4 regions of the Nocardioides dokdonensis FR1436 genome follow, and region 1 is predicted to be linked to each of the others. Evidence: predicted binding sites of a transcription regulator. Region 1 holds the regulator's gene; each other region holds the start of a gene.

Region 1 (3,203 bases):
GAAGCGCAGGCGCCGGTAGAGCCGCGCCCCGTCGCCCAGCGAGGCGGTGCCGTCCATGCGCACCGGCATCCACTCGTCGTACGCGCGGTGGGCGCGGGCGCGCCGTCGGCGGTAGTCGCCCTCGGTGTCGTCGTGGTTCTCCGCGCCTGCCTTCCACTGGTCGTTGGTGACCTCGTGATCGTCCCAGGTCACGATCCAGGCGTGCGCCGCGTGCAGCGCCTGCAGGTCCGGGTCGGTCTTGTACTGCGCGTGCCGGCGCCGGTAGTCGCTGAGCGTGACGACCTCGTGCGGCGGGTCGTGCGGGCGCACGTCGACGTTGTCGCGACCCATCCCGTACTCGCCGGGGCCGTACTCGTAGAAGTAGTCGCCCAGGTGCAGCACCGCGTGCAGGTCGCGGCGCGCCGCGAGGTGGCGGTAGGCGCTGAACCAGCCGGCCTGCAGGTTGGCGCAGGAGACCACGCCCAGGCGCAGGTTGGCGGGGGTGGCGCGCTTGGCGGGGGCGGTGCGGGTGGTGCCGACCGGGCTGCGCTGCCCGCGGGCGACGAAGCGGTAGTAGTAGGTCGTCTCCGGTTGGAGGCCGGTGACGTCGAGCTTGACGGTGTGGTCGCGCGCGGCGCTGGTCGCGAAGCGGCCGCGGCGCACGACACGGCGGAAGCGGCGGTCGGTGGCGACCTCCCAGCGCACCCCCAGCCGCGGGCCCTTCCCGGAGCCGGGCTGTGCGGCCCGGGTGGGGGTGACCCGGGTCCAGATCAGCACCGCGTGCGGCAGCGGGTCGCCGGAGGCGACGCCGTGCGCGAAGACGTCGTGCCGGGCGCTGGCCGCGCGGGCAGCGGGCGCGGTGAGTGCGCCGCTGCCGGCGGCCACGGCGGCGCTGCCGGCCCCGACGGCGAGGACCGTACGCCGCCCCAGGGCGGCCAGGCGGTCGCGCTCGGCGTCGCGGACGGGCCCGGTGGGGGAGGGAGCGGCAGGGGAGGGGATCTGCGGTGGGGTCACGCCTCATCCAACGACGAACCCCCGTCCGCGTGACGCGGACGGGGGTTCGGACGCCGAGTGTTCACCGTCGGTTCGACGGTGCGACAGGTGCGGGGCTCAGGGGCTGCCCCCAGAGGCTGTCCCTAGAGGCTGCGCAGCACCGCGGTGACGACGCCGAGGATCGAGGCGTGGGTGCCGTCGATGGGCTCGTAGGCGTCGTTGTGCGGCAGCAGCCAGACCTTGCCGTCCTTGCGCTGGAAGGTCTTGACGGTGGCCTCGTCGCCGATCAGGGCGGCCACGATCTGGCCGTTGCTTGCGGTCTGCTCCTGGCGGATCACCACGTAGTCGCCGTCGCAGATGGCGGCGTCGATCATCGAGTCGCCGGAGACCTCGAGCAGGAAGAGGGTGCCGTCGCCCACGAGCTGCTTGGGCAGCGGGAAGACGTCCTCGACGCGCTCCTCGGCCAGGATCGGACCACCGGCGGCGATGCGACCCACGACCGGGACGTAGGTGGCGGCCGGCATGGTGTTGCCGACGTCGGTCTCGTCGACCGAGCTGTCGTCGGCCGAGGAGATCGCGCGGCGACGCGCCATCAGCTCGGGCAGGAAGACCTCGAGCGCGCGGGGCCGGTGCGCGTCGCGCTTGAGGAAGCCCTTCTCCTCGAGCACCTTCAGCTGGTGGGAGACGCTCGAGGTACTGGTCAGGCCGACGGCCTGGCCGATCTCGCGCATGCTCGGCGGGTAGCCGCGGGTCTCGATGGCCTCCTTGATGCAGCCGAGCACCTTGACCTGGCGTGGGGTGAGGCCGGTCGCGTCGGGGGGCCCGTCGGGCAGCTCCGCGACCTTCCGCTTGCGGGGGACGCCGTCCTTGGTCGCCATCGTGTGCCTTTCGTGCGCGAGGCCCGAGCCGGGGTGTCCGCTCGGATGGTCGTGAGGACACGGTAGCGCCGCAGGGCGGGCAACTTCAAACATCTGTTCGAACGGCGTGTCGGACCGCGGCCCGGTGGGTGTGGCTGGTAACCCCCGTCGACAGGCCTCGAACAATTGTTCGCGCACCCTCTTGCATTCCCTCGAACACCTGATCTAGTCTCGCTCATGTGTTCGATCGAACACCTGGTCGAGGAGCTTCTCGACCGGGACTGTCGGTGGCCGTCTGTAGACATCACCTCGACCGATCACGACAACGACCACCCCCTTCCCCAGGAGGTCACCATGAGCACCATCGCCCAGTTCCCCATGCAGACCCAGCACCCCGTCCAGACGCGTACGACGCCCGGCCCGGTCCGGTTGACCCGTCGCGGTCGCCTGGTCGTCCTGGGCCTCGCGCTGGTGCTGGTGGTCCTGGCCGGCGTCCTCCTGGCCGGCGGCTCGATGGCCACCAGCGAGAAGGGCACGCCCCCGCCGACCGAGGTGATCACCGTCGGCACCGGCGACACCCTGTGGGCCATCGCCACGGAGCGGGCCCAGGGTGACGACGTGCGCGAGATGATCCAGCACATCCAGACGCTCAACGCCCTCGACGGTGGCCTGGTGGTCACCGGTCAGCGGCTGCGGGTCCCGACCAGCTGAGGCTGCTCGACGGCCCTGCGGGGCACTGGCGGCTGCGGCCGCCCACGATTTTCGCCGGTCGCCTCGACCCCGGCCGGCGAAACCAGGGGAAGCGAGGGGCGGGCCCAGGTGGGCCCGCCCCTCGCGCTGTCTCCGGTGGAGCTCGGCCCCGATGAGTGCGGCACGGTGCGGCCTCAGCGGGCCGCGCGGCGTCCAGCGGGCTGCGCGGTGGCCGGTTCGGGGGAGTCTGTGGCGTCGGGGGAGCGTGGCGCAGGCGCCTGGGTGATGCCCAGTGCGCGCAGCAGCCGCACGACCAGCATCAGTCCCACGAAGAGGCAGGCCACGGCGCCCAGCGAGGCCAGCGCCAGGAAGAACCATGCGGCCGACTCGCCACTGCGGGCCTCGGCGCCGAAGTCGATCGCGGCGTACACGAGGTAGCCCCAGGCCACCACCGCCACGGTGACCCCGAGGGCGAGCCCGAGCATCCGGGGGTCCATGGAGCGCTTCGGCTTCGCGGCCCGCCGAGCCCCGGCCCGCTTGCCCGGAGCGGGGGGTGCTGGAGAGTGCCCGCTCGGCTCCACGACCACCCTGTCCACGACCTCCCCGTCCACGTGCCCATTGTGGCCGATGCCCCCTGGTCGCGGGGACCGGGGCGAGGAACTGGGGCTGCCTGCGTGGCGCTGA
Region 2 (3,203 bases), 230 kb from region 1:
GTCCTCGACGCGCTGCCCCCGGTCACCTTCGACCTCGGTCTGGTCGGGTGGGCGCCGACGCTCGAGCTGTCCGCGCACGTGCGCGCCAAGCCGGCCCCGGGCTGGCTGAAGGTGCAGCACCACACCCGCAACCTCGCGGGCGGGATGTTCGAGGAGGACTGCGAGGTCTGGGACTCCACCGGGCGCCTGGTCGCCCAGTCGCGCCAGCTGGCGCTGGCGCCGCGCGCCTCCTGAGCGGAGCCTCGGCCACCAGGGCTCAACGCGGCTGCGGCACCGTCCCGAAGTCCTGCTGCTCGCACTGGCTCACGCCTGAGCAGTCCTCCAGCGACCGGTAGCGGCGGCGCAGCTCGCCCAGCACCGGCGCGTACGCCGCCCGGTCGGCGACGTTGTCGATCTGGAAGCGGTCCTCGCGGCGGTCGTAGAGCTCCTCGGACCCGTCCCACCAGCGGGCGTAGGTCCAGCGGCCGGTGCGTACCCCGCGCCACTCCCACCCGAAGGCGGCGAGCGCCTCGGGGTCGCTGGTGCCGGCCTGGATGAGCGAGGTGTCGTTGACCGGAGCGCCCTCCGCCCAGCCGGGCTGCAGGGTGATGCCGTCGGTGTGCCCGGCGCGGCGGACCTTGCCGAGCACCCCGGCGAGGTCGAGGAAGGTCGGCGCGAGGTCGACCATGCTGGCGGTGGCCGTGCTGGTGCTGCCCGGCTCGATCCCGGGCCCGCGCAGCAGCAGCGGCACCTGCAGCGCCTCCTCGTAGGGGTAGTTCTTGCCGAAGAGCCGGTGCTCGCCGAGCAGGAAGCCGTTGTCGCTGACGAAGACGATGAGCGTGTTGTCGAGCTCGCCGCTGCGGCGCAGTGCCCGGACCGTCCGTGCGTTGGCCTGGTCGATGGCCTGCAGGGAGCGCGCCCGGTCGCGGACCTGGCGGGTCAGGGCGGGCAACGACAGCCGGTCGCGTCCGCTGATCGCGGCCGGCTTGTCGGACATGTCGTCCTCGTTGAAGGAGGCCTTGTCGCGGGTGCTCAGGCGCAGGTCCGAGAACATCTCGGCGTGCCGACGCGCGGGCACCGGCGGGCCCCACCCGTCGACGTACGCCGCGTGCGGACCGACGTGGGAGGCCCAGAGGAAGAACGGCGCGCGCCGCGGCGCGTACTCCTTGATCAGGCGCACCGACTCGTCGCGCACGATGTCGGCGACGTACTTCTCGCCGAAGCCGCGCGGCTCGCCGTCGTTGTAGAAGGTGGTGCCGTAGTAGGAGTAGGTGCGGGCGCCGGTGGGGGAGTAGAAGTCCCAGCCACGCGGGCGGGGCTCCTCGAAGGTGTACTCGTTGAGGTTCTTGCCCACGAACGCCGTGCGGTAGCCGGCGCGGCGCAGCCACGGCCCGAGGTTCTCCTTCTCGTTGCCGGCCACGAACGCCGGCCACCCGCCGTAGGGGCCGTCGTTGTGGCGCACCCCGTTGTTGTGCGCGTACTCGCCGGTGAGGATCTCCGCACGCGCCGGGCAGCACAGCGGGTGCGGGTTGATCGCGTCGGTGAACTCGATGCCCGCGCGCCCCAGCAGCCGCCGCGTGCGCGGCATGAACCGCATCTCGGTGTCGGTCTGGTCGTCGGTGGTGATCAGCACGATGTTGGGTCGCGCCTGCGGGCGGGCCGGCGCCGGCGGCGCCTCCGTCCGTTGCGGGCGTCCGGGAGCCTCGGTCCGCTCCGCGCGCCCCGGACGCTGCGGGCGCCGTCCGTCGTCGGTCTGCGCGGGCCAGGTGCTCACGAGCAGCGCCAGCACCAGGGCGCCGACGAGGAGCAGCACGCCCGTGAGGACGCGCAGCCGCCTGGGCATGTCCGAGAACCCCATGTCTTGGTAGACGCAGCGGATCCGGATTCGGTTGCCACGAGTCACGATTCTTCTTCCACAACCTCGGCCTGCCCATTGCTCTCGAACTCCAGTTCGAGTAAAATCAGGTCATGGCAGCCGTTCTCACCACCACCTCCGGCCGCAGTGTCGGCGAGGCGGACGTGGCACGGCTGAGCGAGGTCGAGCTGGTGGAGGAGATCCGGGCCCTGGAGGAGCTGAAGGCGCAGGCCTCGGCTCGGCAGGTCGAGGCGACGGCGCGCCTGGACGTGGTCGTACGCCGCCGCCACGCAGCGGCCGGTCTGCCGGCGGACCGCCACGGGGTCGGGGTCGCCTCCCAGGTGGCCCATGCTCGCCGTGAGTCACCGGTGCGCGGTGCGCGGCACCTGGGGCTGGCGAAGATCCTGACCCGGGAGATGCCGCACACGCTGGCCGCGATGCGGGCCGGCTGGTGCAGCGAGTGGCGCGCGACCCTGCTGGTCCGCGAGACCGCCTGCCTGTCGTTGGAGCACCGCCGCCAGATCGACGCCGAGCTGATGACCGAGCCCTCGACCACGCAAGGGTGGGGCGACAAGCGGCTCATCAACGAGGCCCGCACCCGGGCCTACCGGCTCGACCCGCACGCCCACCTCGCCCGCTCCCGCAAGGCCGAGGCCGACCGGTACGTCTCCATCCGCCCGGCACCCGACACGATGACCTGGGTCAGCGCCCTGCTGCCGGTCAAGCACGGCGTCGCGGTCTATGCGGTCCTCAAGAACGCCGCCGACCACGCCCGCGCCACCGGCGACGAACGCACCCGTGGCCAGGTCATGGCCGACACCCTCGTCGCCACCCTGCTCACCCCCGCCGAGCCGGCGCAGACGTCCACCCCGCCCACGGGCCCGGTCGCGGTGAACCTGACCATCTCCGATGCCACCCTGCTCGCCGGCGGCCACGAACCCGCCTGGATCACCGGCTACGGCCCCGTCCCCGCCGGGTTCGCCCGCAACCTCGTCGCCGACGCCCTCGCGGAGGCGCACGCGACGCTGAGGCGGCTCTACACCAGCACCACCGGCGCCCTGACCGCCATGGACTCCAGGTCCCGCACCTTCCCGGCCGGCCTCGCTCTGTTCATCGAGCTGCGCGACCAGTCGTGCCGCACCCCCTGGTGCGACGCACCGATCCGCCACCACGACCACGTCCGGCCCCACACCACCGCCGGCCCCACCAGCGGCCACAACGGCCAAGGCCTCTGCGAGGCCTGCAACCACGCCAAGGAAGCCCCCGGCTGGACCTCACAACCCACCACCAGCCCCGACGGGCGCCACCAGGTCGAGATCACCACCCCCACCGGCCACCAGACCCGATCCAGAGCACCCGACCTCCCACC
Region 3 (3,203 bases), 930 kb from region 1:
AAGTCCTCTGTTCGTATCGCTGCTTCGGTGGCCCTGGTTGCCGGTGCCACTGCGGTGGCCGGTCTGGGTACGTTCGGTTCGTTCACCTCCACCACCGACGCCGCTGAGGCTGTCGACTCGGGTCAGACGAAGATCACGATGAGCAACCAGGGCACGCAGGGCCTGGACGTCCCGGCGGTGAAGCTGGTCCCCGGTGACACCGTGCAGCGTGCGGTGCAGCTGGTGCGGGCCGAGCAGACCGAGGGCTTCGGTTCGGTGAAGCTGACCACGACGTCGTCGGCGGGGGTGCCCTCGATCCTGACCACCAACGTCACCAACGGGCTGCAGCTGAGCATCGACCAGTGCTCGGTGGCGTGGGTCAAGTCCGCGACCACCAAGGAGATGACCTGCTCGGGCGCCACCACCTCGATCCTGGCCTCGCGTGCGGTGATCGGTGCGAACACCGACCTGACCGAGGTCACCAAGACCCTCAACGGTTCCACCGGGGTCTCGAACCTGCGTCTGACCCTGGCGCTGCCGCAGGCGGCTGACAACGAGTTCCAGCTGAAGTCCGACACCGTGAACTTCAAGTTCGACGCCACGCAGCGCGTCGGCGAGGCTCGCTGATCCAGTCCGGGTCCGGGGGGACACCCGGACCCGGGCATCGTGTGGCCGCCGTGGAGGGAGCGGCGGCCGCACGGCACCACCTCATCCCTCACCCCAGCACCGCCCCCGCACCTCACCCGCAGCAGCCACCAGCCGAAGGAGCCCGATCATGAGCAGCCCCGCCGTTCCCCTGGTCGTCGGTCGCCACCGCGCCACCGCTGCTGCTCCGCGGGTCTTCGTGCCCGCTCCTGCTCCCGTGACCGCCCCGGCCCCGGCACCCGAAGGTCGGCGTCCGCGCCGCCGGGTGCTGCGGGTGCTGCGTGGCCTGGTCCGGGTCGTCACCTCGCTGCTGGTCATCGCGGCGCTGGCGTTCTTCTTGTTCTTCGCGGTCGGCCCGCACGTGCTGGGCTACCGCACCGCGACCATGCTGACCGGCTCGATGGAGCCCGGGATCATGGTCGGCGACGTCGTGGTGACAGCCCCGCGCCCCGCCGAGGACGTGGTCGTCGGTGACGTGATCACCTACCACATCCCGATCGAGGACCAGCGCGTCGAGACCCACCGCGTGGTCGAGGTCGAGCGTGGCAAGGACGGCTCCATCGCGGTGCGCACCAAGGGCGACAACAACGACGGTGTCGACCCCTGGACCGCGACCCTGGACGGCGACACCGTGTGGGAGGTCCAGGCCGTGATCCCCAAGGTCGGCACCGCCATCCGCGCCCTGCGCACCCCGGTCGTCAACGACCTCGTCCTGTACGGCGCCCTGGGCACCGTCCTCCTCCTCGGCCTGTCCCGCATCTGGGCCCGCGACGAGGACGACGCGGAGACCGACGAGGCCTGATCCGCCCAGCACCACCCGAGCCCGGCACCGTCCGAGGTCCACCAGAGACCTCGGGCGGTGCCGTTCGTCGACGAGCGGTCACTTTCGCACCGTCGACCGGTCACTTCTGCACCCTCGAGCAGTCACTCTGTGTATGCTCGAAAAAGTTTTCGATCTGCCTGTGGAAAACGCCGTTTGAACTGGCGTTTTACCTAGCGCCTTGGGAGAATGGTCCCATGGCCACGACGGCACTGCACCCCATCGGCGACGCTGTCGCGCGGGTGCACGCCGCGCTCGACGAGGTGGCGGAGACCCCGGCCTGGTCGATGGGCCAGGCCGACGCCGCTGAGGTGCTGGTGCAGATCGCGCGGGCCGAGGCGAGGTTGGTCGAGCTCCGCTCGCGGGCGCTGGTCCAGGCGGAGGCCGTGGCGGTCCAGGAGCGCAACGCCTCGCCGTCGTTGGCGGTGTGGCACGCGTACGCGACCCGGTCGACGAAGCGGGAGTCGTTCCGCGAGGTCCGCCTGGCCACCGGTCTGATCCGGTACGGCGTGGTGCGGGAGGCGCTGGGTCGTGGCGACCTGGTCGCGGAGCAGGCGTCGGTGATCGTCAACGCGCTGGATGCGTTGCCCGACGACCTCGAGCCGGGCGTGTTGGAGCAGGCCGCGAAGGCGCTGGTCGCCTACGCGGAGGTCCACGACGCCAAGGCGTTGAGGATCCTGGGCCGGCGGATCCTCGAGGTCGTCGCATCCGAGGTGGCTGAGGCGTGGGAGGCCGAGCAGCTGGCCCGCCAGGACCGTGAGGCGGAGAGGGCGGTGGCGTTCCGGATCCGTGAGGACGACCAGGGCCGCTGCAAGGGCTCCTTCACCGTGCCGGCGCTGGTGGGGCAGATGCTGGAGCGGGCGCTGCTGGCGTTCGCCGCACCCAAGCACCAGATCGCGAACCGCACCGGCCAGGACGGTCAGGACGAGACGGCAATGCCCGTCCGTCGCCCTACCGCGCAGCGCCTCGGTGCGGCGTTCGTGGAGCTGATCGAGCGGCTCGACCCCACGACCCTGCCCCGAGCCGGTGGTGTGAACGCCACCGTGGTGGTTACCATGACCGCCGCCTCGCTAGCAGGTGGCCTCGCGGCCGCGACCCTGGACACCGGCGCCCGGGTCTCCGCCGCCACCGCACGCCGGCTGGCGTGCGAGGCCGGCATCCTCCCGGTGGTGCTGGGCGGGACGAGCCGGCCCCTCGACGTCGGCCGGGCCAGACGGCTCTTCACCACCGCCCAACGCATTGCGCTGGCGGTGCGTGACCGGGGCTGCACCGCGCAGGGCTGCGACGCGCCGCCGGCGAGGTGCCACGCCCACCACGACGACCCCTGGTCCCGCGGCGGGCGCACCGACCTGGCCCGCGGGCGGTTGCTGTGCCCCTTCCACCACCGCCGCATCCACGACCCGGAGTACGAGGCCGACATCGGCGCCGACAACCAGGTCCGGTTCCACAGACGAACGTAGAACAGGGCTGCCGGTTTCTCCCGGGTCTCGACGCCGCTCGGGCTTCCTTGCGGGTGGCTGTGGGGTCTTGCGTGTTCCTTGAGGGAATGTGGGGTCTTTGCCTGGTGGTGGCTTGCGTTGGGGGGAGCAGAGTTCTACTCATCAGCCCGACCGGCCCACCGAGGCCGGCTCCAGACAAGGACCCTCCCTCATGTCGAACACCTCCGCTCGCAAGTCCTCTGTTCGTATCGCTGCTTCGGTGGCCCTGGTTGCCGGTGCCACTGCGGTGGCCGGTCTGGGTACGTTCGGTTCGTTCACCT
Region 4 (3,203 bases), 830 kb from region 1:
GTAGCCCTCGGCGCTCACCGAGCCCAGGGCGCCGCCGAGGGCCTCGGAGCGCTCGAGGAGGGTGACGTCGTGCCCGGTCTTGGCCAGGCGGCCGGCCGTGGCGAGACCGGCGTACCCACCTCCGACCACCACGACCCGCGCCACGCGCACACCCTAGGGGGTCTCGACGTCCACCACGCTCGCGCCGGTCAGGGCGAGCAGCTCCTCGAAGGTGGTGGAGAAGACCGCCGCCGGGTGCCCGGCGGCGGCCCACACGACCTCGTGCCGGGCCAGCCACGCGTCGAGGTACGTCGGCACCGGTCTCGGGTGCGCGAGGGGCGAGACGCCCCCGATGACCTGGCCGGTGTGCTCGCGCACGAACTCCGGCTTCGCCCGGTCGAGGCGCTCGACGCCGATGCGCTCGGCGAGCGCGCGCACGTCGACGCGGTGCGCGCCCGAGGTCAGCACCAGCACCGGCGACCCGGCGGCGTCGAAGAGCAGGCTGTTGGCGATCGCGCCCACCTCGCAGCCCAGCGCCTCGGCCGCGAGCGCGGCGGTGTGCACGGCGTCGGGGAGGACCACGATCTCGCCGCGCCCTCCTCTGCTGACCAGCTCGGCTCGGAAGCGGACGATGCCCGGGTGCTCGGTGCTCATGGCTGCGACCCTAGAGTTCGCCTCGAGACCACGCACGAGAGAGGGCCGTCATGGACGACGACCGGCTGGACCCGCCCCGCGCGCTGAGGCTGTGCCTGCGGCTGCACCTGCTGCTGCTGGCACTGGGCGCGGTGACCGTGACGCTGACCGCGGTGCTGCGCGACGACCTGGTCCTCGAGTGGGCCCGTGGCCACCGCTCGGCCGCCGAGATCCTGGAGCGCCAGGGACTCGACTACCTCATCGAGGAGCAGCCGATCGCGGTGCCGCAGTTCTTCCCGGTCGCCGCGGTGCTCTTCGTGGTGATGGTGCTGCTCATCGGCGTGCTGATGGTCTTCTTCAGCAACGGGCACCACTGGGCCCGCGTGTGCCTGGCCGTGCTGGTGGTGATGACCGCGGTCGCCACTCTCAGCGGCATCCGGGTCGGGCCCCCGCAGGTCTTCGTGGTGCTGAGCTACCTCTCGCTCGTCGTCGACGTCGCGATCCTGGCGACGATGTTCCATCCGGACACCAACGCCTACCTGCGCCGCACCCACGAGCGGATCTCCGCCACCGCCTGAGGGCCCCGGGGGCTCCCGCGCTTCCTTGACGGCTTGTCGGTGGGCGCGTGTACCTTGGGAACAAGTTCGAACACAGGTTCGAACTCGCTCTCCGACGGGGGCGACCTCGACCCCGTCCCCGCCGGGGAGCGACCCGGCGGTCCTGGCGCCCACAGCGCCGGAGAGGTGGCAGTGGTGGAGCTGATGAGACGGTACGACGAGCCGGTCGAGGTCCGGTGCGGCCTGCTGGCCGGCACCGAGACCGAGGTCCCCGAGCAGTTCCTGTGGCGGGGCCGGCTGTGGAAGGTGCGCTCGGTGCTCGAGCACTGGGTGGAGACCGGGGAGTGGTGGCGCCACGCCGGAGTGCGTGCGGTGATCGGCTCCGACGAGCCCACCGGCGACCAGCCGGCCCGACCGCGTCCGCTGGAGGACCTGCTCGCCGAGCGTGCGGTGTGGCGGGTGGAGGCCGGTCGGGGGGCGGCGGTGCGCGGTCTCGAGGACGCCGGCGGTGTCTTCGACCTCGCGCTCGACGTCGACGCCCGGCGCTGGCAGCTCGTCGGCTGCGCGGACTGAGGGGGAGGACCATGACCACGATGGCTGCGCGGACGTCCGAGGCTCCGCACCCCTACGCCCTGCCCGCGACGACCCACTCCTACCTCGCCCGTGCGGCGGAGTCGCTGAGCGAGGCGATGGCCACGCCGGAGGTGCCGGCGCGCTACGCCTGCGCCCACGTCTCGGCGCTGCGCTCGGCCGCGGCACTGCTCTCGGCGCGCGCCCGCCCGGTCGCGGCGCGTCGGCGCCCCCAGAAGAACGCCTGGGTGCTGCTGGCCGAGGTGGCTCCCGAGCTGGTCGAGTGGGCCACGTTCTTCTCCGCGGGCGCCGCCAAGCGGGCCGCGGCCGAGGCGGGCTCCTCGCGGGCGGTCTCGGAGCGGGAGGCCGACGACCTCGTGCGCGACGCCGACCGGTTCCTGGCCGTGGTCGAGCAGTGCCTCGGGCTGGTGCCGCACCCTCCGGTCCTGGAGCGCATCACCCGAGCGGGGTGAGGCAGGCTGGCCCCGTGCTGCTCTCCTCCTCGAGCCCCGGGGCCCGTCGTGCGCGGACCCCTGGTGCCGTCCTGCTCCTCGTCGCCCTGCTCTCGGCCCTGCTCGCCTGTGGCGGCGGGGGTGAGGTCGGCACGAGCGAGCGGACGTCCCTGCTGGGTGCCGAGCAGCTCGCGGAGGCGACCACGGTGGCCGAGGCCCTGGCGCTCGGCGACGGGGCGGCGCTGAGCGTGCGCGGGCACGTGGTGGGTCAGCCCACGGCCCCCGGCGAGGTGGCCTTCGACGGGTTCCCCGACGACCTGGCCCTGGCGTTGGCCGACCGGCCCGACGAGCGCGACCCCGCCCGGATGCTGCTGGTGCAGGTCCCCGACGAGCTCCGCAGCACCTGGGGGCTGCGCTCGCACCCGGACCTGCTCGGTCGGGAGGTGGTGCTGCGCGGCACCCGGTCGACGTACTTCTCGGGTCCGGGGCTCAAGCAGGTCTCGGCGATCGCCTCGGTCGACGGACAGGCTGTCCCGACGGTCCCGACGGACCCGACCGGCCCGACGGCCCCCGCCGGGGGAGGCCTGCCGGCCGAGGTGCAGCAGTACTACGCCGACGCGGAGGGTCGCACCGGCGCCGACCTCGCGCAGGCGCTGCACGAGATCATCTCCACCGACGTCGAGCGGCTGCACTACGACGAGCTGTGGGAGGCGCTGCGCGACACCGACGCCGACCCGGACGCTCCGGGCCGGGTCATCGAGCTCTACACCGGCGACAGCGTGCCGGGCGACGCCCATGGCGGCGACCCCGATCAGTGGAACCGCGAGCACGTGTGGCCGCAGAGCCGCGGCGGCTTCGGCACCAGCGCCGGACCGGGCACCGACCTGCACCACGTCCGCCCCGCCGACGTCAGCGTCAACGGTGACCGTTCCAGCCTCGACTTCGACGACGGGGGCGGTCCGCAGGGCGAGGCGGAGGACACCTACCGCGACGAGGACTCCTGGGAGCCGCG

What was found. The regulator LexA, encoded in region 1, represses DNA repair genes until DNA is damaged. The targets are predictions, from matches to a motif close to TCGAACANNTGTTCGA.
Region 2: a site for LexA is predicted at 1,919-1,934, ahead of I601_RS10550 (HNH endonuclease signature motif containing protein). Genes of this name have one in related genera too.
Region 3: a site for LexA is predicted at 1,564-1,579, ahead of I601_RS13835 (HNH endonuclease signature motif containing protein). Genes of this name have one in related genera too.
Region 4: a site for LexA is predicted at 1,257-1,272, ahead of I601_RS13410 (DUF6504 family protein). Genes of this name have one in related genera too.

The regions. Positions count from the first base shown of each region.
Region 1 covers NZ_CP015079.1:1,995,696-1,998,898, forward strand. The annotation lists gene I601_RS09405 (alkaline phosphatase D family protein) at 1-993, opposite strand, end outside; gene lexA (transcriptional repressor LexA) at 1,116-1,850, opposite strand; gene I601_RS09415 (LysM peptidoglycan-binding domain-containing protein) at 2,184-2,540, shown strand; gene I601_RS09420 (hypothetical protein) at 2,714-3,130, opposite strand.
Region 2 covers NZ_CP015079.1:2,222,549-2,225,751, forward strand. The annotation lists gene I601_RS10540 (thioesterase family protein) at 1-234, shown strand, start outside; gene I601_RS10545 (sulfatase family protein) at 257-1,822, opposite strand; gene I601_RS10550 (HNH endonuclease signature motif containing protein) at 1,948-3,203, shown strand, end outside.
Region 3 covers NZ_CP015079.1:2,921,724-2,924,926, forward strand. The annotation lists gene I601_RS13825 (hypothetical protein) at 1-606, shown strand, start outside; gene I601_RS13830 (signal peptidase I) at 755-1,426, shown strand; gene I601_RS13835 (HNH endonuclease signature motif containing protein) at 1,642-2,904, shown strand; gene I601_RS13840 (hypothetical protein) at 3,095-3,203, shown strand, end outside.
Region 4 covers NZ_CP015079.1:2,824,918-2,828,120, forward strand. The annotation lists gene I601_RS13395 (phytoene desaturase family protein) at 1-144, opposite strand, end outside; gene I601_RS13400 (YbaK/EbsC family protein) at 154-633, opposite strand; gene I601_RS13405 (hypothetical protein) at 684-1,190, shown strand; gene I601_RS13410 (DUF6504 family protein) at 1,374-1,742, shown strand; gene I601_RS13415 (SAV_6107 family HEPN domain-containing protein) at 1,754-2,212, shown strand; gene I601_RS13420 (endonuclease) at 2,227-3,203, shown strand, end outside.